Regions from separate parts of the Delftia sp. HK171 genome, predicted to be linked through region 1. Evidence: predicted binding sites of a transcription regulator. Region 1 holds the regulator's gene; each other region holds the start of a gene.
The links. The regulator FNR, encoded in region 1, switches genes on or off when oxygen is low (the NO sensors DNR and NnrR bind a similar motif). The targets are predictions, from matches to a motif close to TTGATNNNNATCAA.
Positions count from the first base shown of each region.

Region 2: a site for FNR is predicted at 5,635-5,648, ahead of cyoA (ubiquinol oxidase subunit II). Genes of this name have one in related genera too.
Region 3: a site for FNR is predicted at 3,392-3,405, ahead of BO996_RS25790 (DUF7933 domain-containing protein). Genes of this name have one in related genera too.

Region 1 is NZ_CP018101.1:2,845,621-2,855,100, reverse strand. It holds gene BO996_RS12985 (sulfite exporter TauE/SafE family protein) at 1-305, opposite strand, end outside; gene hemN (oxygen-independent coproporphyrinogen III oxidase) at 311-1,693, opposite strand; gene fnr (fumarate/nitrate reduction transcriptional regulator Fnr) at 1,856-2,575, shown strand; gene BO996_RS12970 (hypothetical protein) at 2,657-2,944, opposite strand; gene BO996_RS12965 (FixH family protein) at 3,124-3,438, opposite strand; gene ccoG (cytochrome c oxidase accessory protein CcoG) at 3,496-4,950, opposite strand; gene ccoP (cytochrome-c oxidase, cbb3-type subunit III) at 5,028-5,945, opposite strand; gene BO996_RS12950 (cbb3-type cytochrome oxidase subunit 3) at 5,973-6,110, opposite strand; gene ccoO (cytochrome-c oxidase, cbb3-type subunit II) at 6,122-6,754, opposite strand; gene ccoN (cytochrome-c oxidase, cbb3-type subunit I) at 6,774-8,210, opposite strand; gene ccoS (cbb3-type cytochrome oxidase assembly protein CcoS) at 8,274-8,411, opposite strand; gene BO996_RS12930 (heavy metal translocating P-type ATPase) at 8,575-9,480, opposite strand, start outside.
Region 2 is NZ_CP018101.1:4,199,824-4,209,303, reverse strand. It holds gene BO996_RS18935 (ATP-binding protein) at 1-432, opposite strand, end outside; gene BO996_RS18930 (SURF1 family protein) at 570-1,283, opposite strand; gene cyoD (cytochrome o ubiquinol oxidase subunit IV) at 1,355-1,795, opposite strand; gene cyoC (cytochrome o ubiquinol oxidase subunit III) at 1,796-2,428, opposite strand; gene cyoB (cytochrome o ubiquinol oxidase subunit I) at 2,421-4,427, opposite strand; gene cyoA (ubiquinol oxidase subunit II) at 4,494-5,540, opposite strand; gene BO996_RS18905 (MFS transporter) at 5,839-7,176, shown strand; gene BO996_RS18900 (hypothetical protein) at 7,234-7,467, opposite strand; gene BO996_RS18895 (hypothetical protein) at 7,660-7,860, opposite strand; gene alaS (alanine--tRNA ligase) at 8,029-9,480, shown strand, end outside.
Region 3 is NZ_CP018101.1:5,764,512-5,773,991, forward strand. It holds gene aspS (aspartate--tRNA ligase) at 1-24, opposite strand, end outside; gene BO996_RS25780 (DUF502 domain-containing protein) at 66-689, opposite strand; gene BO996_RS25785 (FmdB family zinc ribbon protein) at 708-1,019, opposite strand; gene BO996_RS25790 (DUF7933 domain-containing protein) at 1,243-3,261, opposite strand; gene BO996_RS25795 (sodium:solute symporter family protein) at 3,438-4,886, opposite strand; gene ubiB (ubiquinone biosynthesis regulatory protein kinase UbiB) at 4,945-6,510, opposite strand; gene BO996_RS25805 (ubiquinone biosynthesis accessory factor UbiJ) at 6,507-7,145, opposite strand; gene BO996_RS25810 (Tim44 domain-containing protein) at 7,268-8,284, opposite strand; gene ubiE (bifunctional demethylmenaquinone methyltransferase/2-methoxy-6-polyprenyl-1,4-benzoquinol methylase UbiE) at 8,338-9,069, opposite strand; gene BO996_RS25820 (gamma-butyrobetaine hydroxylase-like domain-containing protein) at 9,297-9,480, opposite strand, start outside.

The sequences.
Region 1 (9,480 bases):
GCGACATGGGTCAGCGTCCAGAACGGCTGCAGCGCCGTGGTCTGGCTGGTGAGCCAGGACAGGCTTTCCATGGCCAGGGCCGAGGCAGCGCCCAGGCTGGCATAGCCGGCCAGACGGCCGCCGTGGAACAGCGCCGTGCGCAGCCACAGCCGGCTTTGCAATCCATGCACGGCCACCACCTGCGAGCCGCCGCCCTGCCCCGCCCCGCCCGTGACCACGCCGCAGGGCGCAGCGCACATGGCAAGGCAATGGGGCCCGCCGACGAGCCCCATGATCAAAGCGGTCCAGAGGAGCGACAACAGCATGGGGCCTAGATGATCCTCGAAAACCGCGCCCGGTTCTTGTCCGCCTGCAGATATCGGTCAAACAGCATGGCCACGCCGCGCACGAAGTACCAGCCCATGGGCGTGACCTGGAAGCCCTCGTCGCTGATCTGCACCAGGCCCTTGGCCTGCAGGTCCTCCAGGGCCGCCATCTCGGGCGCGAAGTACTCGCGAAAGCCCAGCAGCCATGCCTGCTCCATGGGCTCGAACAGCACGGCGCCCTGGCACATGATGGCCATGATGACGGCGCGGCGCACCAGGTCGTCGCGCGACAGCGCCAGGCCCCGCACCACGGGCAGGTGGCTGGCGTCGATGGCGTCGTAGTACTCCTCCAGCGTCTTGGCGTTCTGGCTGTAGCTGGCACCCACCTTGCCGATGGCCGACACGCCCAGCGCAATCAGGTCGCAGTCGGGCTGGGTGCTGTAGCCCTGGAAGTTGCGGTGCAGCCGGCCCTGGCGCTTGGCCACGGCCAGCGAGTCCTCGGGCAGGGCGAAGTGGTCCATGCCCACATAGACATAGCCACCGTCCATGAACGCGGCGATGGAACGCGACAGCATGGCCAGCTTGTCGGCCCCCTGGGGCAGATCCTCGGCCGCAATGCGCCGCTGCGGCTTGAAGCGCTCGGGCAGGTGGGCATAGGCATAGAGCGCGATGCGGTCGGGCCGCAGCGCGTTGACCTGGGCCAGCGTGCGCTCGAAGGATTCGGGCGTCTGCTTGGGCAGGCCGTAGATCAGGTCCACGTTGATGGAGGCAAAGCCCAGCTGCCGCGCGGCCGCCACCAGCTCGAACACCTGCTCGGCCGGCTGCACGCGGTGCACCGCGATCTGCACCTGCTCGTCGAAGTCCTGCACGCCGAAGCTCAGGCGGTTGAAGCCCAGCTCCTTGAGCACGGCCAGGCGCTCGACGCTGACGGTGCGCGGATCGACCTCGATGGAGTACTCGCCACCCGGCTCCAGCTTGAAATGCTCGCGCAACAGGCCCATCAGCGTGCGCAGCTCGTCGTCGGAGAAGAAGGTGGGCGTGCCGCCGCCCAGGTGCAGCTGGCTGACGGCCTGGCCCTTGCCGCAATGGGCCGTGTGCAAGGCCATCTCGCGCGCCAGGTAGTCCAGGTAGACGGCAGCGCGATCATGGTGACGCGTCACGATCTTGTTGCAGGCGCAGTAGTAGCAAAGCGACTCGCAAAAGGGCACGTGCACATACAGCGACAAAGGCATGGCACGCGCTGCGGTACTCGATTTGCGTTGTTGCAGCGCCAGGATATAGTCCTCTGCACCAAAGGCCTCGACAAAGCGGTCGGCGGTAGGGAACGAGGTGTATCGGGGCCCCGGTACGTCAAAGCGACGCAGCAGCTCTGGGGTGACAGCGGTCATGGGTTTTTTCCTCTAATACCTCGACTGTGCCGCAGCACATCGGTCATGTCCTTGACTCATATCAAGAGTTGTTTGAGGGACTGCTGCGACAATTTGATCCAACTCATCGCAATCCACGAGGTCACCGCCGGCACGCTGTGTGCCGCTGATGTTTATCACTCCATGAACCTTCAGACCATCAAAGCCTCCTGCTCCAACTGCAACCTGCGCGAACTGTGCATGCCCATGGGCCTGGATGCCGAGCAGATGCAGCGCATCGACGACATCGTGGCCACGCGCCGCAAGGTCAAGCGCGGAGGCCTGCTGTTTCGCAACGGCGAGACATTCACCTCGCTGTACGCCATCCGCACCGGCTTCTTCAAGACCTGCGTGGCCACCGAGGACGGACGCGACCAGGTCACAGGCTTTCAGATGGCCGGCGAGATCATCGGCCTGGACGGCATCGTCAACGACCACCACACCTGCGATGCCGTCGCGCTGGAAGACGCCGAAGTCTGCGTCATGCCCTTCGACAAGCTGGAAGACCTGTCGCGCGAGGTCACGGCCCTGCAAAACCATGTGCACAAGGTCATGAGCCGCGAGATCGTGCGCGAGCACGGCGTGATGCTGCTGCTGGGCAGCATGCGCGCAGAAGAGCGCCTGGCCGCCTTCGTGCTCAACCTGGTGCAGCGCCTGCATGCGCGGGGCTTTTCCAAGTCCGAACTGGTGCTGCGCATGACGCGCGAGGAAATCGGCAGCTACCTGGGCCTGAAGCTGGAGACGGTGAGCCGCACCTTCTCCAAGTTCGCGGACGACAACATCATTGAGGTGCGCCAGCGCCATCTGCGCATCCTGGACACGGAGGCGCTCAAGCGCATCGTCAACAGCCAGCAGTGCCAGTGAGGCTGCAAGGGCGGCAAGCATTCATCCGCCAATGAACAAGGCCCGCGACAGCGGGCCTTGTTCATTGCGGCGGGCTCTCGCTCAGTCCCGCCCCAGCCCCTGCATGGCCAGGTCCGGGTCGGGCTCGGAGACCACGCCGTCATTGAGATCGCGGGCCGAGCGGCCCAGCATGGTGGTCATCAGGCTGGAGAGCATGGTCACGCCCCAGAAGGCGAAGAAGGCCAGCGTGTAGATGCCCTGGCGCGACCAGCCCAGGTCGCCGAGCCAATGCAGCTCCAGCGGGTCCACAAAGGCAAAAACCAGCATCTCCATCACGGCGGCTGCCAGAAAGGCAGGCCAGGCAATCCACATCCAGCGTTGGGCCAACATCAGCGATCTCCTTGTGCTGTCGAGGGGTCGCCTTCATTGTGCGCCGCGCCAACGCATGGCGCCAAGCCCCGCAGCGCCCTGCACGCCTGTAGGAAACCCTCACCCGTCGCGCATGCCGGAGATGCGATCCGCCATGCAAAAAGGCCGCGACTGCGGCCTCTTGCAGGGGTGCACGGCGATCAGCGGTCCGTGGGGTGATCGTGCGCGGGCGTAGCCGCATGGTTGCGGCCGGTGACGGCGGGCGCCATGCTCTTGGGCACTTCGCGCACGCCATCGGCACGCTCGTTGATCGTGATGCCGTTGCGGTAGTAGTCGGGGTCGATCACGGGATCGGCGCCATTGATGGCGATGATGGCCGTGATCACGGCAGCGACCACCACGGCCGCCGGGCCGGCCACCACCAGCCAGACATGGCCGAACCTCCACCAGGGCTTGCCGGCGTCGGGGTGCGAGGGAGCCTGCGCGGGCGCGGAAACTGCGGGACTGGAAGACATGGGAAACCTCTTTCTTTCAGGCGGCAGGCGCGGACCGTGCCGCGCCTGCCAGGAACATCACCGGGGCACCAGGAAGACGGCCTTTTCGGACGCGCGTCCCGCGCCTGAATGCACGGCATCGATATCGAAGAATACGGTGTGCGAGCCCGGCTCGGCCGAACCGTAGGGAATCTGCAGTCGCGCCGCAATGCCGCGCGTCTCGGCCGGGCCGACCTCGACTTCCTGCTCGGACGCCAGCTCCAGCCCATCGAGGCCATGGGCGCTGATGCGATAGCGCTGGGCCTGCTCGGTGGCATTCATGATCTGCAGGCGGTAGACATTCTCCAGCTTGCCGCCCGCCACGATGCGCGACAGCGAGGCGCGGTCGCGGATCACGTCCACCTTGACCGACTGGCGCAGCGCCAGGCTCACGATCATGGCCACGCTCAAGCCGATCAGCACGGCCGAGTAGATCAGCACGCGCGGACGGAAGATGCGGCGCAGCACCTGGGCACGCCGCCACAGGCCGGCCATGGCGTTCTGCGTGGTCAGGCGGATCAGGCCGCGCGGGTACTCCATCTTGTCCATGATGGAATTGCAGGCGTCTATGCACAGGCCGCAGCCAATGCATTCGTATTGCAGACCGTTGCGGATGTCGATGCCCACCGGGCAGACCTGCACGCACATCTTGCAGTCGATGCAGTCGCCCAGGCCCTGGGCCTTGTAGTCCACCTTCTTGGTGCGCGGCGCACGCGGCTCGCCCCGGCCCGTGTCGTAGCTGACGATCATGGTGTCCCGGTCGAACATGGCGCTCTGAAAGCGCGCATAGGGGCACATGTACTTGCAGACCTGCTCGCGCATGTAGCCCGCGTTGCCATAGGTGGCAAAGCCGTAGAACAGCACCCAGAACATCTGCCAGCTGCCCTGCAGCGCCAGCAGTTCGCCGCCCAGCTCGCGGATGGGCACGAAGTAGCCCACGAAGGTGAAGCCGGTCCACAGCGCAATGGCGATCCACAGCAACTGCTTGAGCGACTTCTTCCAGGCCTTCTCGAAGGTCCAGCCGTTCTTGTCCAGCCGCATGCGCGCGCTGCGGTCGCCTTCGACCTTGCGCTCCACCCACATGAAGATCTCGGTATAGACCGTCTGCGGGCACGAGAAGCCGCACCACAGGCGCCCGGCCACGGCCGTGAACAGGAACAATGCCAGCGCCGAGATGATCAGCAGGCCCGCCAGGTAGATGAAGTCCTGCGGGTACAGCACCAGCCCGAAGAGATAGAAGCGCCGCGTTCCGAGGTCGAACAGCACCATCTGGCGCTGGCCCCACTCCAGCCAGGGCAGGCCGTAGAAAACCAGTTGGGTGAGAAACACCAGGGCCCATCGCCAGCGAGCGAAGACACCGCTGATGGAGCGCGGGTAGACCTTCTTTTCCGACTCGAACATCGACACCAGCTCGCCCGGATCAGGCGTGGCCGGCGTGATCGGAATGACTTTGCGGGGAGGCTTCCCGGTGTCATCCCCGCTCTCGGGCTTCATGGTGGGTTCCTTTGTTTTTTTGAAATATCTGAAAACTCAAAACGCAAAAAGGCGGCGCCGCAGCGCCGCCCCTGTGCTTACTGACGGACTGCGCCGTCTTTGTGCGACATGCCCCAGACATAGGAAGCAAGCACCGCGATCTGCGCCTCGGTCAGCTTGTCCTTCTGGGCAGGCATCTCGTTGTGCTTGCCGTTGTTGATCATGGCCGTGATGGCGGCCTCGCCCCAGCCGTGCAGCCAGATGTCATCGGTCAGGTTGGGCGCGCCCAGGGCCTGGTTGCCCTTGCCGTCCATGCCGTGGCAGGCAGCGCAGGCCGTGAACTTGGACTTGCCCAGCGAGGCCTTGAGCGAGTCGTGCGGGCTGCCCGACAGGCTCAGCACATAGTGCGAGAGGTTGCGCACATCGTCGGGCGTGCCGACGGCAGCGGCCATGGGCGGCATGATGCCGATGCGGCCACCCGTGATGGTTTCCCTGATCTTCTCGGGCGTGCCGCCATGCAGCCAGTCGCCATCGGTCAGGTTGGGGAAGCTCTTGCCGCCGCGTGCGTCCGAGCCGTGGCACTGTGCGCAGTTGTTCATGAACAGGCGCTCGCCGATGGCCATGGCCTGGGGGTCCTTGGCCATGTCTTCGGTGCTCATGCTCGTGAACTTGGCGTACAGCGGCTCCAGGTCCGCGCGGGCCTTGGCCATCTCGTTTTCATAGGCGCCCAGCTGCGTCCAGCCCAGCTTGCCCGCGAACGAGCCCAGGCCCGGATAGGCCGCCAGGTAGGCGAAGCCGAACACCGAGGTGATGATGAACAGCCACATCCACCACTTGGGCATGGGGTTGTTCAGCTCGCGCAGGTCCTCGTCCCAGACGTGGCCCGTGGTGTTGTCGGCCGAGGGGACCACCTTCTTGCGTGCGGTGAGATACAGCAGCAGCAGGCAGCCGATGATGCCGCCCAGCGTGATCGCCGTGACATAGATCGACCAGAAGATGTTTACGAAATCGCTCATGGGAAGTTCTCGTTCTGGTGGAGGGACTCAGTCTTGCTCGAACGGCAGCTGGGCGGCCTCGTCGAAACGGGCCTGGTTGCGGCGGGCGAACGCCCACCACCAGATGCCGATGAAGCAGGCCAGCGAGGCCAGCGTGGCCACGATGCGCATGGTGGTGATGTCCATGTCGCTCTCCTTTACTTGACCGAACGGCCCAGGATCTGCAGGTAGGCGATGACGGCGTCCATTTCCGTCTTGCCCTTGACCTGCTCGGCAGCGCCGCTGATTTCCTCGTCGCTGTAGGGCACGCCCACCTTGCGCAGCGCGCTCATGTGCTGGGCGACCACGGTGTCATCCACCTTGTTCTTTTCCAGCCAGGTGTAGGCAGGCATGTTGGACTCGGGCACCACGTCGCGCGGGTTGTTCAGGTGGATGCGATGCCATTCGTCGCTGTACTTGCCGCCCACGCGGTGCAGGTCGGGACCCGTGCGCTTGGAACCCCACTGGAAGGGGTGGTCATAGACGAACTCGCCAGCCACCGAGTAGTGGCCGTAGCGCATGGTCTCGGCGCGGAAGGGGCGGATCATCTGCGAGTGGCAGTTGTAGCAGCCCTCGCGCAGATAGACGTCGCGGCCCATCAGCTGCAGCGGCGTGTAGGGCTTGAGGCCCGCCACCGCTTCCGTGGTCGACTTCTGGAAGAACAGCGGAACGATTTCCACCATGCCGCCGACGGCGACCACCAGCAGGGTCAGCACGATCAGCAGGAAATTGTTGGTTTCCACCTTCTCGTGGGAAAAGCTCTTGGGAGCGCTATTGTTGTGATCGGACATGAGTAATGCTCCTAGACGCTCAGGCGTGGGCCACGACGGCAGGCACGGCCACCTTCACCGAACGGCCCGAGATCGCGGTCTTCCAGGTGTTCCACAGCATGACCAGCATGCCGCCCAGGTACAGCAGGCCACCGGCCACGCGGATCACGTAGAACGGATAGCTGGCCTTGACGCTTTCGACGAAGGTGTAGGTCAGCGTGCCATCGGGATTGACGGCGCGCCACATCAGGCCCTGCATCACACCGGCGATCCACATCGCGGCGATGTACAGCACGATGCCGATGGTGGCCATCCAGAAGTGCAGCTCGATGGCGCCCACCGAGTGCATCTTGGTCTTGCCGAACAGGCGCGGGATCAGGTAGTACAGCGAGCCCATGGTGATCAGGCCCACCCAGCCCAGGGCACCCGAGTGAACGTGGCCCACGGTCCAGTCCGTGTAGTGCGACAGCGCGTTGACGGTCTTGATGGACATCATCGGACCTTCGAACGTGGACATGCCGTAGAACGACAGCGACACGATCAGGAAGCGCAGGATGGGGTCGTCGCGCAGCTTGTGCCATGCGCCCGACAGCGTCATCACGCCGTTGATCATGCCGCCCCAGCTGGGAGCCAGCAGGATCAGCGAGAACACCATGCCCACGGACTGCGTCCAGTCGGGCAGCGCGGTGTAGTGCAGGTGGTGGGGACCCGCCCACATGTAGGTGAAGATCAGCGCCCAGAAGTGGACGATGGACAGGCGGTAGCTGTAGACCGGACGGCCAGCCTGCTTGGGGATGAAGTAATACATCATGCCCAGGAAGCCTGCGGTCAGGAAGAAGCCCACGGCGTTATGGCCGTACCACCACTGCACCATCGCGTCCTGCACGCCGGCGTAGGCCGAGTAGCTCTTCATCCAGCCGGCCGGAATGGCTGCGCTGTTGACGATGTGCAGCAGTGCCACGGCGATGATGAAGGCGCCGAAGAACCAGTTGGCCACGTAGATGTGACGGACCTTGCGGATGCCGATGGTTCCGAAGAACACGATGGCATACGAAACCCAGGTCACGGCGATCAGCAGGTCGATCGGCCACTCCAGCTCGGCGTACTCCTTGCCCTGGGTGTAGCCCAGCGGCAGGCTGATGGCGGCGGCGAGAATGACGATCTGCCAGCCCCAGAACGTCAGGCTGGCCAGCTTGGGCATGAACAGCCGCGTCTGGCAGGTGCGCTGCACCACGTAGTAGCTGGTTGCGAACAGCGCCGATCCGCCAAAGGCAAAGATCACGGCGTTCGTGTGCAGCGGACGCAGGCGCCCGTAGCTCAGCCATGGAATGCCGAAGTTGAGTTCCGGCCAGGCCAGCTGCGAGGCGATCAACACCCCGACAGCCATGCCTACCACCCCCCAGACGACGGCCATGATAGAGAACTGCCTTACGACGGAATCGTCGTAATAGACAGCGTTTTTATTTGAACTATCCATCGTGCACCCCTTAGATTGCTATCAAAGTGTTACGTTCTTCGCTCCCGGGCGTATTGACCCACGTCAATCGTCCCGAAGAATGCGCTCACCCTCTTGCTCCACACTCTCGAACTGCCCGCGATATACGGCCCACCACAGGGCCGCAAGGATGGCCAGCACCAGCACCACCGACAGCGGGATCAGCAAATACAAAATATCCATGGTCAGTTCCCCGTGGCGCTGACGCGCCACGCCTTGCCCCCAGAACGGGCGCGATCCAGCTCAGTGACACCGAGCAAGAGCCGCCTCGCGGCGAAGGTGTCGTTCCCCTCCCGCGAAGCGAGAGAGGGGGAAGCGGCGCAGCCGCTCAGGGGGTGTATTTCCATCAGAACCTCCCCACCGTTGCGGTGGAGCCCGTCTTCATCGCGACGGACGCTGCGGGCGCAGCAGGCGTGCCCGTGTGATTCGTTGCAGCCAGTGGCAGGCTGCGCGCAAGGCGCGCGGCATTCATCACCACCAGCAGCGAACTCAGTGCCATTCCCAGGCCGGCCACCCAGGCAGGCATGAAGCCCGCCAGGGCCAGCGGAATCGACACCGCGTTGTAAGCGGCTGCCCAGGCCATGTTCTGGCGCACCACCTGCAGCGTGCGGCGCGACAACAGGCATGCCTGGAGTACCAGTTCCAGGCTGTCACCCAGAACAACGAAATCTGCGCGCGATTGTGCCAGGGGCACTGCTCTACCAAACGCAAAAGAGACATGCGCTCCAGCTAAAACTGGGCCGTCGTTGAGGCCGTCGCCCACCATGGCCACGTGGTGGCCGGCAGCCTGCGCCTGCTGCAGGCGCTCCAGCTTGTCCTGCGGGCTGCAGCCGCCTTCGGCCTGGGTGATGCCCACGCGCGCCGCCATGGCGCGGGCCGCGTCCTCGCGGTCGCCGGACAGCAGCATCACCTGCACGCCATGCCGGTGCAGCGCCTGCACCACGGCGGCGGCCTCGGGCCGCACGTCCTCGCTGAGGACGAAGCGGGCCAGCGTGTGCCAGCCCTGCGATGTCTCCTCGGCCAGCAGCACACCCTGCACGGGCTGCTCCCCGGCCAGGCCTGCGTGCAGGGCCGAGCCCAGCCGCAGATGGCGGCGCGCGCCGGCGCGCTGCACCCAGGCGTCCAGGCCCAGGCCGGCCATTTCCTGCATGGTGTCCAGCTTCCAGTCGGTGGCGGCATCGGCGCCGGCCTGCGCAATGGCGCGCGAGGCCGGGTGGATGGACTGGCGTGCCAGCAGCGCCGCCAGTGCCAG
Region 2 (9,480 bases), 1.4 Mb from region 1:
GGCCAGCACCAGGGTGCACAGCGAGGTGCTGGCAACAATGATCCAGGCGTGCACGGGCCTGAGCAGCACGGCGCCCAGAATGCCCTGCAGCAGGAACAGATAGATGAAGGGATTGCTGGCGCCGCCGCTCAAATACAGCTGTATGGCCAGTGCCAGCACGTCGGCCAGCAGGGCCAGGAACAGGTTGCGCGCCGAGATCTGGCGGCGGTGGCTGCGGTACCAGTAGATGTAGCCAAGATTGGTGAAGACGCTGGCCATCAGCACCAGGGCCATGGCCGGCAGCGGCAGGGTGATGCCGAAGCCGTAGTGCACCAGGGAGATGGTGATCACCTGCCCGACCACGGCGAACCAGCGCAGCTGTATCAGCAGCTGCATGTTCTGGCGTTCGGTGGTGCGCTCGACGCGGAACAGGGACTCTGAAGGCGAATTCACGCGGGCGATTGTGCGCTACCGCAGGCAGCCGTGGCGCGGCAGGGTCTTGTAGAGTACTGGCGTAAAAAAGGCCACCGATGTCATCGGTGGCCTTGTTGCCTGCAGCGACGGCTTTACGGCTTTACGGCTCTACGGCTTTACGGCTTGCTGCTTGCCTGCCGGTCATTGCGCCTGACCAGCCAGGCCGCGCCGACCACCATCAGCGCCAGCCCGTACCAGGTCAGCGCATAGACCAGATGGCTGTTGGGGAAGCGGATCACGGTCATGCCTGGGCGCGGCCAGGTGCCGTCTGCCACGGGCTGGCCCGGCAGGCCTGCGTCGATGAAGTAGGGGGCTGCATGGTCCAGGCCCTGGGCCTGAGCAATGGCCGCCACATCGCGCGAGAACCAGCGCTGCTGCGCGGGATCGTTCTCGCGCAGGAAGCCGCCGCGCGGCTCGCTGATGCGCAGCAGGCCGGCCACCGTCACCGGGTCCTGGGGCGCCTGTGCGGGCTGATCCTGCCAGCGCGCGCGCTGCGCTGTGGGAATGAAGCCCCGGTTCACCAGCACCTGGTTGCCGTCCTCCATCTGCAGCGGCGTCAGCACCCAGAAGCCGGCGCCCAATTCGGTCACGGCCTGGGTCAGCACGGTCTTGCCGGCCAGCCAGTGGCCGCTGGCCTGCACGGCGCGGTACTCGTGGTCGGCGGCCGTGATCTGCGGCCATTCGGCGGGCGGGGGCAGGGCAGCGGGCGCGGCGTGCACGCGCTGGTCCACGCGCTCTATCAAGTCCAGCTTCCAGGCACGGCGCTGGACCTGCCAGCTGCCCAGGAAGATGAAACCCAAAAACAAGGCGATGCCCACCGAGATGAGCATCGCCTGAGCGAGTGGGCCACGCCGGCGCGATGCGCCGGCGTGGCTGGAGGGCCCGGAGTTTCCGGATGCGGTCAAGGCGTGACCGAGGCCGGAGCCGTCTGCGCGGCAGGGTCGGCCGGCATGGTGTGCTGGGGCATCATGTTGGTGTTCATGTGGAACATGACCCACAGGGTGCCCGCAATGCCGATGGCCACGAAGACCACGGTGAAGATGGTGGACAGCAGGGTCCAGCCGCCTTCGATCTTGCCGTTCATGTGCAGGAAGAAGACCATGTGGACCAGGATCTGCACCACGGCGAAGCCGCCGAGCACCATCACGGCCGTTGCACGGTCCGAGATGACATTGCTCATCACCAGCCAGAACGGGATGGCCGTCAGGATGATCGAGAGCACGAAGCCCCACATATAGCCCGAGAACGTGCTGTGCGGGCCTGCGTCGTGGTGGTGATCGTCATGGCCGTGATGGTCGTGGTGACCGTGGCCATGGCCGGCGTGGATGTCGTGTGCAGCCATTTACAGCACCCCCATCAGGTAAACAAAAGTGAAGACGCCGATCCAGACCACGTCCAAGAAGTGCCAGAACATCGACAGGCACATCAGGCGGCGGTTGTTCTCGTGCGTCAGGCCGTGCTTGTTGATCTGGATCATCAGCGTGACCAGCCAGATCAGGCCGAAGCTCACGTGCAGGCCGTGGGTGCCCACCAGCGTGAAGAACGAGGACAGGAAGGCGCTGCGCTGCGGGCCTGCGCCCTCGTGCAGCAGGTGGGAGAACTCATAGAGTTCCAGGCCCAGGAAGCACAGGCCGAACAGGCCGGTGATGGCCAGCCACAGCTGGGTGCCGCCCAGCTTGCCCTGCTGCTTTTGCAGCATGGCGAAGCCGAAGGTGATGGACGACAGCAGCAGGAAGGCCGTGTTCATCGCCACCAGGGGCAGGTCGAACAGCTGGGCGCCCGTGGGGCCTGCAGCGTAGTTGCGGCCCAGCACGCCATAGGTGGCGAACAGCGCTGCAAAGATCAGGCAGTCGCTCATCAGGTAGAGCCAGAAGCCCAGAGCGGTGCCGTTTTCGGGATGGGGCTCCTCGGCGAGGTGGTACTCGCGCGGGGCCAGGGCGGCAGCGCCGCCTGCGGTGTAACGGGTATCAGACATGACGTGCCAGCTGTTGTGTGCGCAGTTCTTCCGTGGCCGCGACTTCTGCGGCGGGGATGTAGTAGTCGCGCTTGTAGTTGAACGTGTGGATGATCGACGCCAGCACGGTGGCGGCGAACGACGCAATGGCCAGGGGCCACATGTGCCAGATCATCGCGAAGCCGAAGACCGTGGACAGCGCTGCGATCACGACGCCGGCGCCGGTGTTGGACGGCATGTGGAGGGGCTTGAAGCCGGTCAGCGGACGCTGGTAGCCGTGCTTCTTCATGTCCCACCAGGCATCGATCTCATGCACCACGGGCGTGAAGGCGAAGTTGTACTGGGGAGGGGGCGAGGAGGTGGCCCACTCCAGCGTGCGGCCTTCCCATGGGTCGCCGGTCACGTCACGCAGCTGGTCGCGCTTGAAGTAGCTGACCACCAGCTGGATCAGGAAGCTGCCGATGCCCAGTGCCACCAGACCGGCGCCCAGGGCGGCGATCACGAACCAGATCTGCAGCGAGGGGTCCTCGAAGTGGTTGGCACGGCGTGTCACGCCCATCAGGCCCAGCACGTACAGCGGTGTGAAGGCGACCCAGAAGCCGACCAGCCAGAACCAGAACGAGCACTTGCCCCAGAACTCGTCGAGCTTGTAGCCGAAGGCCTTGGGGAACCAGAAGTTGATGCCGGCGAACACACCGAACACCACGCCGCCGATGATCACGTTGTGGAAGTGGGCGATCAGGAACAGGCTGTTGTGCAGCACGAAGTCGGCCGGGGGAACGGCCAGCAGCACGCCGGTCATGCCGCCGATGGCGAACGTGCACATGAAGCCCACGGTCCACAGCATCGGCACCGTGAAGCGGATGCGGCCGCGATACATGGTGAACAGCCAGTTGAAGATCTTGGCGCCCGTCGGGATCGAGATGATCATCGTCGTGATGCCGAAGAAGGTGTTCACGCTGGCGCCGGAGCCCATGGTGAAGAAGTGGTGCAGCCAGACCAGGTAGGACAGGATGGTGATACACACCGTCGCGTACACCATGGAGGTGTAGCCGAACAGGCGCTTGCGGCTGAAGGTGGAGACGATCTCCGAGAAGATGCCGAAGCAGGGCAGGATCAGGATGTAGACCTCGGGGTGGCCCCAGATCCAGATCAGGTTCACGTACAGCATGGGGTTGCCGCCCAGCTCGTTCGTGAAGAAGTTCGTGCCGACGTAGCGGTCCAGCGACATCAGCACCAGGGCTGCGGTCAGGATGGGGAACGAGGCCACGATCAGCGCGTTGGTGCACAGGGCGGTCCAGGTGAAGACGGGCATCTTCATCAGGTTCATGCCGGGTGCGCGCATCTTGATGATGGTCACGATCAGGTTGATGCCTGACAGCGTGGTGCCGACGCCGGCCACCTGCAATCCCCAGATGTAGTAGTCAAGCCCGACCCCGGGGTTCTGCGCCCCCAGGTTGGACAGTGCCAGCCAGCCGGAGGTGGAGAACTCGCCCAGGAACAGCGAGATCATCACCAGCACGGCGCCGCCTGTGGTCATCCAGAAGCTGAAGTTGTTCAGGAACGGGAAGGACACGTCGCGGGCGCCGATCTGCAGCGGCACCAGATAGTTCATCAGGCCGGTCACGAAGGGCATGGCCACGAAGAAGATCATGATCACGCCGTGGGCCGTGAAGATCTGGTCGTAGTGGTGCGGAGGCAGGTAGCCCAGGTTGTCGCCGAAGGCCATGGCCTGCTGCAGGCGCATCATCAGCGCGTCGGCAAAGCCGCGCAGCAGCATGACCAGACCGAGGATCATGTACATGATGCCGATCTTCTTGTGGTCGATGCTGCACAGCCAGTCGCGCCACAGCGGGCCCCACAGGCGGAACTTGGTGAGCAGGCCCAGCACGGCAAGGCCGCCGAGCACCACGGCGATGAAGGTCGCCAGCACGATGGGCTCATGCGCCATCGGGATGGAGTCCCAAGTGATGCGTCCCAGCAGCCAGTGGGCCTGTGCCGGGGAGGTATGTTCAGACATATCGAGTCTCTTAGGTCGTGATGGGAGCGGGCGGCGGTCTGGCCGTCGTCCGCGTCCGCTAACTGCTTATTGCTGCGCAGCGGCTGCGGAGCCGTCGCGCTGGTCCAGGAAGGCCACGACGCGGTCGGCGTTTTGCACCGTGCACACATCCTGGGGCAGGTTCATGCCCACGGCCTTGAGATAGGCTTCGCCGCCGGCAGCGTCGATGGCCATCATGTGATGCATGCACATCTTGCCTTCTTCGACACAGCGGTTGAGCACCTTGTCGTACAGGCCTTCGTCCACCGTGGCGAAGCGCTCGACCGGGTTGCGCTCGCTGGGCTTGACCAGGTTCAGGTAGGTATCGCGCGTCAGGGCCTTGCCTTCGGACTTGGCCTTGGCAACCCACTGATCGAACTCTTCGTTGCTCAGGCCATGGAACTTGAACGTCATGCCCGAGAAGCCGGCGCCGCTGTAGTGCGATGCCAGGCCGTGGAACACGCCGGGCTTGTTGATCACGGCGTTCAGCTCGGTCTGCATGCCGGGCATGGCATAGATCATGCCGGCCAGGTCAGGCACGTAGAAGGAGTTCATCGTCGAGGTGGCGGTCAGCTTGAAGTGGATGGGACGATCCACGGGAGCGGCCAGCTCGTTGACGGTGGCGATGCCTTTTTCAGGGATGAAGAACAGCCACTTCCAGTCCATGGCCACGACCTGCACCTCCAGCGGCTTGACATCGGTGCTCAGCGGCTTGGTGGCCGAGACGCGGTCCAGCGGACGGTAGGGGTCCAGCTTGTGGGTGCTGATCCAGGTGATGGCGCCCAGCGCGATGATGATCATCAGCGGCACGGACCAGATCACCAGCTCCAGCGTGGTGGAGTGGTGCCATTCGGGGTCGTAGTGGGCCTCGGTGTTCGACTGGCGGTATTTCCAGGCGAAAAGCAGCGTGAGGATGATCACCGGGATGATGATGATCAGCATCAGCAAGGTGGCCGTGACCACCAAGTTGCCTTGCTGCGCGGCGATGTCGCCGGCGGGGTTGAGCACGACGGCTTTGCTGCAGCCAGTGAGACTGGCTGTCAAAGCGGCCGCGGTGAGCCACGCAGGCCCACGGAGTTCCTTGATTTTTAGCATGCTAGGGGCGCAACAAGAGCGCGTTTACATAGAAACGCGGATTACAAGATCCGGGCAAATGTATTACGAAGTATAAATTTGTCCATTGGACATTTTGTCCAACGTCAAGGAGAAGCCGGGAACTTTCTGCTACCTGGGCGGGTGCACGGCAGGCGCCTGGCGGTCCGGAGGCCGCATTTTCGCGTCGCGCGCAGCAGGACAAACACCGAGGCCGGTCGAGGTGGAAACCGCCTTGCGCCAGATCAAGCGAGGGCGTAGAACAGAGCTGTCAGTGAGACGAGACAAGGAGCATCCATCTATGAGCGGCCTCGACACAACTGCAAGCTTCCCCGGCGGAAGCTATGAGAGCAAAGAATCTCTGTCCCGCGCCGACACCCACGAAGATGTCACGCCCAACGAAATCGCCGTCGGCGTGATCATCGGGCGATCCTCGGAGTACTTCGACTTCTTCGTGTTCGGCATCGCCTGCGTGCTGGTCTTCCCGGCACTGCTGTTTCCCTACCTTTCCAAGCTCGACGGCACGCTGATGTCGTTCGCCATCTTCTCGCTGGCTTTCGTAGCCCGGCCGCTGGGCACGGCGCTGTCCATGGCGGTGCAGCGGCGCTGGGGGCGGGCGACCAAGCTGACGCTGGCGCTGTTTCTGCTGGGCGTGTGCACCGTGGGCATGGCCTTCCTGCCCAGCTACCAGCAGGCGGGGGTGAATGCCATCATCGTGCTGGCGCTGCTGCGCATAGGCCAGGGCATTGCGCTGGGCGGCTCGTGGGACGGCCTGCCGTCGCTGCTGGCCATGTCGGCGCCCAAGAACCGGCGGGGCTGGTATTCGATGATGGGCCAGTTGGGCGCGCCGCTGGGCTTCGTGCTCGCGGCAGGGCTGTTTGCCTTCATCTACGCCCATGTGGGAGCCGACGAGTTCCTCAGCTGGGGCTGGCGCTATCCCTTCTGCGTGGCCTTTGCCATCAACGTCGTGGCACTGTTTGCCCGGCTGCGCCTGGTCGTGGGGCAGTCCTACACCGAACTGCTGCAGCAGCGTGAGCTGGAGCCCATGGGCGTGCTGCCGCTGATGCGCGACGAGGGACGCAACGTGGTGATCGGCGCGTTTGCCGCCCTGGCCAGCTTTGCGCTGTTCCACCTGGTGACCATCTTCCCGCTTTCCTGGATCTCGCTGTATTCGGACCAGTCGGTGACCCATGTGCTCGGGGTGCAGATCGTGGGCGCCTTCTGTGCGGCTGCCGCCATCATGGTCTCGGGTTGGCTGGCCGACCGTGTGGGCCGGCGCAACACGCTGGGCACAATGGCCTGCCTGATCGGCATCTTCAGCTTCCTTGCGCCCTGGCTGTTGGGCAGCGGAACGATGGGGAACAACGTGTTCATCATCGTCGGCTTCATCCTGCTGGGCCTGTCCTATGGCCAGGCGGCCGGCACGGTGACGTCCAACTTCCCCTCACGCTATCGCTACACGGGTGCCGCGTTGTCCTCGGACATGGCCTGGCTGGTGGGCGCGGCATTCGCTCCGCTGGTGGCCCTGGGCGTGTCCTCGCGCTTCGGACTGGTGGCGCTGGGGATCTATCTGCTGTCGGGTGCGCTGTGCACGCTGGCGGCGCTGGGCATCAACCGCGCCATCGAGACGCGCGACTGAACGGGTTCTTGCAAGCCAAAGGCCGGCTCTGCCGGCCTTTTTCGTTGTGACTTCGCCTCAGGGGTTTTCACCGTAGCGCTGCTTGAAGTCGAATTCGAGCCTGTCGCAGTCCTGCACCGATTCAAACTGCTGCGTCTTGCGCTCGGCCTCTGGCCGCGCGGTTTCCTTGCGGCAGATCTTGATGGTTTCGCGCTCCACCCAGCGCGCCTCGCCTTCGGGCGTGGATAGCAACTGGCCAGCCAGCATGAGCACAGCGAAGAAGGCCACGGGCAGGCCGATGAGCCAGGGCACGATGCGGCTTTTTGGCGGCTTGGGCGATTTCGGCGGTGTTGGCGGTTTGGCCGGATCGGATCCGTTGGCGCTGGCAGCGGGGGGCGGTTCGCTGGAATGGGGCTCGGGTGTCTGTGGTTGCGCCATGGTGTGCTTGCTGTGGTTCCGGCTGGCGATTATCCAGGGCGCCCATCGCGCGCTGTCTGAGCGGGATCAGGGAACGGCGAGATCGCCTGTGCTAGCCATCTCCCCCATCTCCTGCACCAGCCATTTCTCCAGCGCAAGAATGTCGGCCCTGCGGCCCGGATGGGGCGCCACCCACAGCTGCAGGCGCCGCGGACCGGCCAGTCGCGCGCCGCTGTTGCGCGCGCATGTCAGCGATCCGGTCAGTGACGGGTTGGAGATCGTGCTCAAGGGCGGGCAGATGGGAGGAGACGCCTTCTTTGGCCAGGTGCGTGATGGAGGCCAGGCAGGGCTCGCTGCCGCAACCATGGGGCAAACCTATAATGCGCGTTGGTCCCGACGGGACACCCTCCCACCAGGGACAGCGCCCCGCGTGCGCGCTCCGAACTCCTAGACACCATGAGCACACCCACTTTCACCGTTGCCGACATTCGCAAGAGCTTTCTGGACTTTTTCGCATCCAAGGGCCACACCATCGTGGAGTCGAGCCCCCTGGTGCCCGGCAACGATCCGACGCTGATGTTCACCAACTCGGGCATGGTCCAGTTCAAGGACGTGTTCCTGGGCACCGACAAGCGCCCCTACAAGCGCGCCACCTCGGTGCAGACCTGCCTGCGCGCAGGCGGCAAGCACAACGATCTGGAAAACGTGGGCTACACGGCCCGCCACCACACCTTCTTCGAGATGCTGGGCAACTGGTCCTTCGGCGACTACTTCAAGCGCGAGTCGCTCAAGTGGGCCTGGGAGCTGCTGACCGAGGTCTACAAGCTGCCCAAGGAACGCCTGCTGGCCACGGTCTACGCCGAGGACGACGAGGCCTACGACATCTGGACCAAGGAAATCGGCCTGCCGCCCGAGCGCGTGATCCGCATCGGCGACAACAAGGGCGGCCGCTACAAGAGCGACAACTTCTGGATGATGGCCGACACCGGCCCCTGCGGCCCCTGCTCGGAAATCTTCTACGACCACGGCGCGCACGTGGCCGGCGGCCCTCCGGGCAGCCCTGACGAAGACGGCGACCGCTTCATCGAAATCTGGAACAACGTGTTCATGCAGTTCGACATGGACGAGCAGGGCAACGTCAAGCCGCTGCCCGCGCCCTGCGTGGACACCGGCATGGGCCTGGAGCGCCTGGCCGCCATCCTGCAGCATGTGCACAGCAACTACGAGATCGACCTGTTCCAGGCGCTGATCAAGGCTGCTGCGCGCGAGACGCACATCGCCGACATCGAGACCCCCTCGCTCAAGGTGATCGCCGACCACATCCGCGCCACCGCCTTCCTGGTGGCTGACGGCGTGATCCCCTCCAACGAAGGCCGCGGCTACGTGCAGCGCCGCATCGTGCGCCGCGCCATCCGCCACGGCTACAAGCTGGGCCAGAAGACCCCGTTCTTCCACAAGCTGGTCAAGGACCTGGTTGCCGTGATGGGCGATGCCTATCCCAAGATCCGCGAGCAGGAAGCGCGCATCACCGAAGTGCTGCGGGTCGAGGAAGAGCGCTTCTTCGAGACCCTGGCCAACGGCATGGAAATCCTGGACGCGGCGCTGGCCGGTGGCGCCAAGGTGCTGCCCGGCGACGTGGCCTTCAAGCTGCACGACACCTACGGCTTCCCCCTGGACCTGACCAACGACGTCTGCCGCGAGCGCGGCCTGAGCGTGGACGAGGCGGGCTTCCAGACCGCCATGGAAGAGCAGAAGAACAAGGCCCGCGCAGCAGGCAAGTTCAAGATGGACCGCGCCCTGGAATACACGGGCGATGCCAACGCCTTCACGGGCTACCAGAAGCTGGCCGAGGCCGCCAAGGTGGTGGCACTGTATGCCGAAGGCAGCGCCGTGCAGGAACTCAAGGCC
Region 3 (9,480 bases), 2.9 Mb from region 1:
GCAGTAATGGGAGCGCATGGCCATGATGAAAAGCTTCCTGCGCCCGGGATGGGCGCGACAGTTTGTTATTTGGATTCCGCGGGCAGTGTGAGATCCGGAGGAGTCACCACGCCCATCGAAACAATGTACTTGAGCGCGGCATCCACGCTCATTTCCAGCTCGATGCAATCGCTCTTGCGAACGATGACGAAATAGCCGCCCGTCGGGTTCGGCGTTGTCGGCACGAAGACGCTCAGGTATTCGTCACGCAGATAGGCGGCGACCTCTCCGCTGGGCGAGCCGGTGACGAAGGCCACGGTCCAGACGCCTTCGCGCGGCCACTGCACCAGCACGGCGGTGCGAAACGCATTGCCACTGTCCGAGAAGACGGTGTCGGACACCTGCTTGACGCTGGAATAGATGGAGCGCACCACGGGAATGCGGCTGACCACCGCATCGCCCCAGGAGACAAGCTTGCGGCCGATGAAGTTGCTGGCCGCAGCGCCAACCACCAGCAGGATCAGCAGCGTGAGCACCACGCCGAAGCCGGGAATGTGGAAACCCAGCAGCCGGTCCGGATGCCAGGCCTCGGGCAGGATGGCCAGCGTCTGGTCCAGCGTGCCGATGATCCAGTTGAGCACGCCCAGCGTGATCACCAGAGGAACAATCACCAGCAGGCCGGCGAACAGCCATTTGCGCAGAGCGGACATGAGAAATGCAAGCCTTGATTAATGGCCCGTGGAGGGTGCGGGAGCAGATGCGGGGGCCGCAGCAGGCGCAGTTGCCGCAGGTGCGGCAGATGTATCCGAGGCCTGGGTGTCTGCCGCTGGAGCCGGCGTGGCGGCGCTCTTGCTGCCGCTGTTCTTGAAGTCGGTCGCGTACCAGCCCGAGCCCTTGAGCTGGAAGCCGGCAGCCGTCAGCTGCTTGGAAAAGGCCTCGGCACCACAGGCCGGGCAGGTCGTCAGCGGAGCGTCCGAGATTTTCCGCAGCACGTCCTTGGCATGACCGCAGGAGCCACACTTGTATGCATAAATAGGCATGGCGCTAATGCTTATACGAGAGAAGATGCAAAACTTTCGATTATAGGCATCCGCCCGATACTGCGGCTGCCTTGCCCCCAAAGGCCCAGGCCGGAGAGCCGCAAGCCGCATGCATCAGTCGGTACCTGATGGCCCGAAATGCAAAATGCCAGTCGCGCGGACTGGCATTCCATCAGGGCGGTGCCGGCAAGCCCCGCTGCCGGGGCGCCTGCCGCGTCCATGTTCAGCGCCGTGCCCGGCGCCGCTGCATCCCCATACCGGCCAGCATGACGGCAAGGCCCATCAGCACCAGGGCAGGCACCCCGGTGGCGGGGACCGGCTCCGGCGTCAATGCGGCAGCAACCACCAACTCCTGGTCACGCGAATTGTTGGCCGGCTCCGGGTCCGTGGTTCCACTGACCGCCGTCACGGTGGCTGTCAGGCTGCCCTGCGTGGTGGGCGTGAAGCTCACCGTGCAGGAAATGCTGGCACCCGAGGCCAGCGGCGCGCCAGTCGGCACCGCAGGCGTGCATGAGGTGCTGGCACCTGCCGGCAGCCCTGCGATGGAGCAATTGGCAAAGGCCGCCGCATTGGGGCCGGCATTCGTGCAGACGAACGATCCCTTCACGGGAACACCCACGTTGGCGGTGGCCGGCAGCGTGACGCTGGTGGCCTGCATGTCGGCCCGCTCCACGGGGTTGAAGGGGTGGGCCTTGGTGTTGTTGGCCGGCACCGGATCCACCGTGCTGCTGCTCGCCGTCACCAAGGCCGCGATGGTGCCCGTTGTGGTGGGCGTGAACTGCACTGTGCAGGCGATGCTGCCGCCCGATGCCAATGGCGAGGCCGTGGGGACGCTGGGCGTGCAGGACGTGGTCGCCCCGGCTGGCAGGCCGGAGATCACGCACGAAGCCGCCGTCGCCGCACTGGGGCCGGCATTGGTGCAGCTGAAACTGCCGGACACCGGCACGCCCACCGTCATGGTCGTGGGAAGCGTGATGGAGGTGGCCTGCATGTCGGCCGCTGGCGCAACCGCCAGCACAGCCAGTGTGGCCGGCTGGTTCAGGCCAATAAGACTGAGGTTGGAAGGACCGTTGGTGAAGCTGCCTGTCGCGGTCGGACGCACGTCGAGGCTCACCTCGCAGAAGGCGGCGCCCTGGGCCAGGTCTCCGTTGGACACGGTCACGGTGCTGCCGCCTGCTGCAGCCTGCACGGTCGTGCCGGGGCAGGTGCTGCTGGCATTGCCCTCGACGACCAGTCCTGCCGGCAGGTTGTCGGTAAACGACCAGCCTCGCTTGCGCAGCAGATCGGTCGTATTGGTGATGGTCATGGTCAGCCGGGAGACCTGGCCGAGTTGGATGCTGGCAGGCGAGAAGGCCTTGTCCAGCTGCGGCGTGACATCGATGATCTGCGCGTTGTCGATCGACGAATCGTTGCCCATGGAGCTGGTCTGGTCGTTGTGCAGAACAAACCCGACAGAGGTCCCGCTGAAGAGCAGTGCTCCCGGAGAAGTCACCGTCTGGGCCACAGCGGTCTGGGTGCCGGCAATACCGATAGGTGTTGTATTGAATGACTGTCCACCCACGCATGGATTGATCGCGTTCGTGGAGATGGGCAGCTCCGTACCAGCGTCATTGATCAGGGAAAAACGCAGTAGCGGGGCAACAAATCCCGACGAGCAGAAGGTCGCCACCACATCGGTACGGGCCGTGAGGAATCTGCTGCTGGCACTTTGTGCAATATTGGTGGCGGTGCGAAAGGCAATTGCGCCAGCAGGAAAGGTCCCATTCGCTGTAAGCATTGCCATGACGTGATTGTTGCGTGCAGCCGCCGCACTCTGGCCCTGATAGCGCCCGGCGACCTCGGCCATCTGCTGCAGGTTGTTCCAATTGCCATGGTCCGAGCAGGCCGCAATCATCACCGTCGAACCTGGAGCCTGGCTGAAGGACGTCACTATGCCATTGCACTGGTTGGCGCTCATCCGGTACAGGGGGTCGGCGGTGTACGTCTGCCCCGCAGGGTCCGCGCCCTGGTAGGCCAGCAGATCCCGCCCCTCCGTGCCGATGGGGGGTGTCTGCGGGTTTTCGAAGTCCTCGCTCCAGACAATGACCGGAGCGACCGGGATCCTCGGCGCAGCCATTGCCACCTGGCCGCACAGGGCTGGCACAAGCAAGGCGCCTCCAAGCCAACTCCATCGGAACCGGACGCCAGCGACAGGCCGCAGCTTCAGCCGGCGAGCCCTCGCAATCAGTTTGAGTGTTTTCATGACGGTGCTTCCTCCCAAGCGTTTGCTATTCGGAGGTCCGCCGTACTGTCACGACCTGTGCTTCACACCACCCAAGTCAGCATTCCGGGACCTCCACAATCCCAGCTGCCGACTATATAGTTAATAACTATTGATGATTGTCATCAATTGTTTTTGCAAATGATGAACAGCAGCGCTTACCTTTCGGGGCTGAATTCAAGAATGTCTGCGCTGCGATTGGCCAGCCACTGCGGTGCCAGTGACCCGGCCACCATCCCCGTCACAGCCGCCAGCAGGCCCGCCAATTGCTGCGGAAATGCCTCGTGCAAAGCAGGAGTGGCCATGAAGACCACCCACACGCCAATGCCCAGTGCCACGGCGCAAATGGCGCCCTGCGTGGTGGCGCGCTTCCAGTACAGCCCGAAGACCAGGGGCACGAAGGCGCCGACCAGCGGCACTTGGTAGGCGCTGGAGACCAGCTCATAGATGGGCGTTCCTTCCATCTTGATCGAGTAGGCCAGCACGCAGATGCTGAAGACGAGCACGCTGATGCGCATGGCCAGCAGCATTTCCCGGTCGCTGGCCTGGGTGCGGAACTGGCGCCAGATGTTCTCGGTGAAGGTCACGCTGGGCGCCAGCAACGTGGCCGAGGCACAGGACTTGATGGCCGACAGCAGCGCGCCGAAGAACAGCACCTGCATGACGAAGGGCATCTTGTCCATGACCAGGGTGGGCAGCACCTTCTGCGGGTCCTGCTTGAGCAGTTCCGCAGCCTCCTGCGGCATGATGATCAGCGCGCTGGCCACGAGGAACATGGGTACGAAGGCGAAGCAGATATAGGCCGAGCCACCGATGACGGTGCCGCGCGTGGCGGCCTTCTCGCTGTGGGCCGACATCACGCGCTGGAACACGTCCTGCTGGGGAATGGAGCCCAGCATCATGGTGATGGCCGCGCCAAAGAAGAAGAGGATTTCATGCCAGCTGGGCTCGGGCCAGAACTGGAACAGATCGCGGCTCACGGCCAGGTCGATGACCTTGCCGGCACCGCCAGCCATGTCGCTGGCAAACCAGGCCAGCACCACCAGGCCGACGACCAGGATGATCATCTGCAGGAAGTCCGTCACCGCCACCGACCACATGCCGCCGAACAGCGTATAGGCCAGGATGGACACCACGCCGATGGCCATGCCCACGGGAATGCTGACCGTGCCGCCCGACAGCAGGTTGAACACCAGGCCCAGGGCCGTGACCTGGGCCGAGACCCAGCCCAGGTAGCTGAGCATGATGATCAGCGAGCAGACGATCTCGATGGACCGGCCATAGCGGTGGCGGTAGTAGTCGCTGATGGTCAGCAGCGTCATGCGGTACAGCTTGCCCGCGAAGAACAGGCCCACCAGGATCAGGCACATGCCAGCGCCGAACGGGTCTTCGACCACGCCGCGCAGGCCGCCCTCGATGAACTTGGCGGGCACGCCGAGCACGATCTCCGAGCCGAACCACGTGGCAAACGTGGTGGTGATGATCATGTACATGGGCAGATGGCGCCCGGCAATTGCGAAGTCGGCCGTGTTCTTGACCCGCCTGGCCGCCCACAGGCCGATGGCGATGGTCACGAACAGGTAGGCGATCACCATAGAGAGCAGCACGCTGGCACTCCTGTTTCAAAGTGGGAAAAGGGAGAGGTCCGGAAACCCGTCAGTGTTCTCAGTACCAGCGCAGCCGCACCACCAGTTGCAGCAGGATCAGCGCGATGACAAAGCCGATGCCGGCGCTGACGATGGCCTGCAACAGGCGGTTGGTGAGCTTTTGCTGCTGCAGCAGCTCCTTGAGCAGTTCATCGTGCTCGCCGGAGTTGCGCGTGAGCCGGCGATGGATCAGGCGCGGCAGCTCGGGAATGAGCTTGGCATAGCGCGGCGCCTCGGCCAGCAGTTCGCGCCACAGCCGTTGCGGGCCCATCTGGTCCAGCATCCATTTTTCGAGGAAGGGCTTGGCCGTGCTCCACAGGTCCAGGTTGGGGTCCAGCTGGCGCCCCAGGCCTTCGATGTTGAGCAGCGTCTTTTGCAGCAGCACCAGTTGCGGCTGGATCTCGACTTGAAAGCGGCGCGAGGTCTGGAACAGGCGCATCAGCACCATGCCCAGCGAAATCTCGGCCAGCGGACGGTCGAAGTACGGCTCGCAGACGGCGCGGATGGCGGCCTCCAGCTCGTCCACGCGCGTGCTCGGCGGGACCCAGCCGCTTTCGATGTGCAGCTCGGCCACGCGCTTGTAGTCACGGCGGAAGAACGCCGTGAAGTTCTGCGCCAGATATTCCTTGTCGTACTCGGTCAGCGTGCCGACGATGCCGAAGTCCAGCGAGATGTAGCGCCCGAAGGTTTCGGGCTCCAGGCTGACCATGATGTTGCCCGGGTGCATGTCGGCGTGAAAGAAGCCATCGCGAAAGACCTGGGTGAAGAAGATGGTCACGCCATCGCGTGCCAGCTTGGGGATGTCCACGCCGGCTTCGCGCAGGCGCTCGACCTGGCTGATGGGCACGCCGGTCATGCGCTGCATGACCATCACGTCGTTGCGACAGAAATCCCAGTACACCTCGGGGATCAGCACCAGGTCCAGCCCTTCCATGTTGCGGCGCAGCTGCGCGGCGTTGGAGGCTTCGCGGATCAGGTCCAGCTCATCGTGCAGGTAGTTGTCGAATTCGGCAACGACCTGGCGGGGCTTGAGGCGCTTGCCGTCGGCCGACAGGCGCTCGACCCAGCGCGCCATCATGTGCATCAGCGCCAGGTCCTTGTCGATCACGGTCTTCATGCCCGGACGCAGCACCTTGACGGCCACGTCGCGCTGCACGCCGTTGCGGTCGCTGATCACGGCAAAGTGCACCTGGGCGATGGAGGCGCTGGCCACCGGCTCGCGCTCGAAGCTCACGAAGATCTGGGCCAGCTTCTTGCGAAAGGCGCGCTCGATGGTGTCCACCGCAATCTGCGAATCGAAGGGCGGCACGCGGTCCTGCAACCGGGCCAGCTCCTCGGCCACGTCGGGCGGCATCAGGTCGCTGCGCGTGGACAGCACCTGGCCGAACTTCACGAAGATGGGCCCCAGCTCCTCCAGGGCCTCGCGCAGGCGCTGGCCGCGCGGCTTGTCCAGCCGCCGGCCCAGCGTGAGCACCGCGCGTGCGCGGCGCATCCAGGGATGCTCGAAGCTCGACAGCACCAGTTCGTCGAGTCCGTAGCGGAACACCACCCAGAGGATGGTCAGCCCGCGAAGAAACCGGCTCATGGCTTGTCGTTCTCGAAACCGGGCAGGGATACCACGGGGGAACCAACGGGCGCGCTGGCGGGCGCTGCCGCACGTGCGGCCTCGGGGGCGGGGGCATCGGCATCGGGCTTGCCGGCCATGCGGGCGCCCACGAACTGGCGCAGCGCCTGGGCGGCGCTGCGCGCGACCTTGGCCACGGTGTGCGCGGGGGCATCGCCGATGATGCGGGCCAGGTCTTCCTCCACGTCCCATTCGACGTGGTCCACCAGCCAGTTGATGTCGGCGGCCAGTTGCACGTCGCCCTCGATCCGGATGGAGGGCTTGTCGCCGCGCAGGGCCACCTGGGCCAGGGCCAGCGGGGAGGTCTCGGTGACTTCAAGCAGCAGGTCGGGCTGCGCGCCTTCGGGCGCCACGTTGAACAGGCCGGCGGGCGTGATCTGCAGGGCCATGGAGTAGCCGCGCCACTGCACGCGCGCCACGCGGCCCTTTTGCCGCACGAGGCGCTCCATCGCCTCTTTCTCCTGCATCAGCACATGGTTGAGGAACAGCACGAGGCGCTGATGCACCTCGCTGACCAGCCATTGCGGCGGTTGCGGACCGGCCATCACGCGTTCCATGAGACCGTTCAGAAAAGAAAAAGGGGACTGTGTTGCCATAGTCCCCGATTATTCCCGAAGTGAGAGGATGCGGCCGACGCAAATCCGGTCGAGACAAGTGGCCAGCCCATGGCGTGACCCCCTGTCGCATCCCTGGCTTGCGCCGGTCCTCTGCAAATTACTTACTGCAGTGCCTGGACGCCAGCGACCAGCCAGCCGCTGCTGCCGCTCTTGGGCTTGGTCATGTTCCAGACCTCGCGGAAGGGCGTGGGGCCTGCCGAGGCGTCCTCGCGGATCATTCCGGAGAATTCCACGCTGGCCATGTAGTCATTGCCCAGATCCTCGATGCCCAGCAACTGGGCATCGATCATGACCACGTCGGTCTGGTTGGGCTGGCCAGGGCGCTGCACCTCGCGCTCGCTGAGCTGGCCACGGATCTCGGTCAGCATCTCGTCGGTCATCATGGCGCGCAGCGAAGCGATGTCCGAGCGGTCCCATGCCGATTGCAGGGTGACGAAGTTGCGCTTGGCAGCCGTCAGGAAGCCTTCGGTGTCGAAGCCTTCAGGCACACCCCAGTTCTGCGAGCCTGCCAGGGCAGAGCCGATCTGCACGCCGGAACCCGAGGCCAGGGCGGCCGGCTGGTGGTTCTGCTCCCAGGGACGGGCCGAGGCGTCGTTGCCGACCTTCTCGGGGTTGTACTGGCGTGCCAGCGGTGCGCTGTCCACGTTGCCACCCATGTTGCCCGCGCCCGCAGGGGCCGCATTCTGGAAGGCGAAGGGGCTGGACGATGCCTGCTGCGCGCCGGCCGCTGCACGGCGCGAGCGCATGACCATGCCCACCACGACCATGATGACCAGGGCCAGCAGGGCGATCAGCAGGAACTGGCCGAAGGCGGCGCCCAGACCCAGCGAGTGGGCCAGCCATGCCAGACCCAGGCCGGCGGCCAGGCCGCCGAGCATGGCGCCCCAGGGCTTCTTGGCAGGAGCGGCCGCAGGCGGCGTGGCAGGCTTGCCCGCAGCGTTCTGTGTGGCGGCGTTCTGCGGCGGCGTGTTCTGCGCCGGCGCGCGCGTAGCTTCACGCTGCGTCACATTGCTCGACTGCTTGCCCACCGATCCGCCACCGCCCATGCGCTTGGCGTCGGCCGTGCCGTGGACGACCACCAGCATCGCGACCAAGACCATAGACCATAGCTTTTTCATGTCATCTCCTCGAATAATCGTGTTGCCGTCACCTCACCGAACGCCTCGCGCGCTCAGCACTTGATTCCCACATGCAGGGCCGCAATGCCGCCCGTCATGTTGTGATAGTCCACATGGCCGAAGCCGCATTCCTGCATCAGGCGCTTGAGATCCTCCTGGCCGGGGTGCATGCGGATGGACTCGGCCAGATAGCGGTAGCTGGCGTCATCGCCCGCCACGAGCTTGCCCATGGCCGGAAGAATCTTGAAGGAATACCAGTCGTAGGCTTTCTCCAGGGGCTTGGCCACCTTGGAGAACTCCAGCACCAGCAGCTTGCCGCCGGGGCGCAGGACACGGTTCATTTCCTTGAGCGCCGCATCCTTGTGGGTCATGTTGCGCAGGCCGAAGGCCACGCTGACCAGATCGAAATGGTTGTCGGGAAACGGCAGGGCCTCGGCATCGCAGACCATGGTGGGCAGGATGACGCCCTTGTCGATCAGGCGGTCGCGGCCCACGCGCAGCATGGCTTCGTTGATGTCGGTGTGCACCACCTGGCCGGTGGAGCCGACCTTCCTGGCGAAGGCCAGGGCCAGATCGCCGGTGCCACCCGCGATGTCCAGTGCCTTATCGCCTTCCTTGAGGTTGGCCACCATTACCGTATAGGCCTTCCAGGCACGGTGCAGACCACCCGACATCAGGTCGTTCATGACGTCGTAGCGCGAAGCGACCGAGTCGAACACGCCGCGCACGCGGCTGGCCTTCTCGCGCTCGTCCACCGACTGGAATCCGAAATGTGTGGTGCTCATAACAACGATGCTAAGCAAGCAGTAGTAATGCGTACAGCGACAACCCCGTGTGGCCACGGGCTTTGCCGGGCAAGGGTTATCAAGAACAAACAGCTTGAAACGCCTTCAAACAAAGACTTTCAAGCTATTTTAAATATAGCACCACCCCCAATAACCCTGTGCCGTACAGAGGTCCGGAATGTGGTGCGAGGGGAACGGCGCCATACAGCGCGCACCCGTGCGCGGCGTCAGTGGCTGCCGCAGCCGTGTCCGCCGCCGCTGGCCTTGCCGGGCATGGGCGTGTCGCGGTCCATGCCGGACTCCTGCAGCCGGTCCAGGTACTGCGCCCAGAACTCGTCCTGGCGGCGGCCCAGTTCGTAGAGGTATTCCCAGGTGTACAGGCCGCTTTCATGCCCGTCGCTGAAGAAGGGC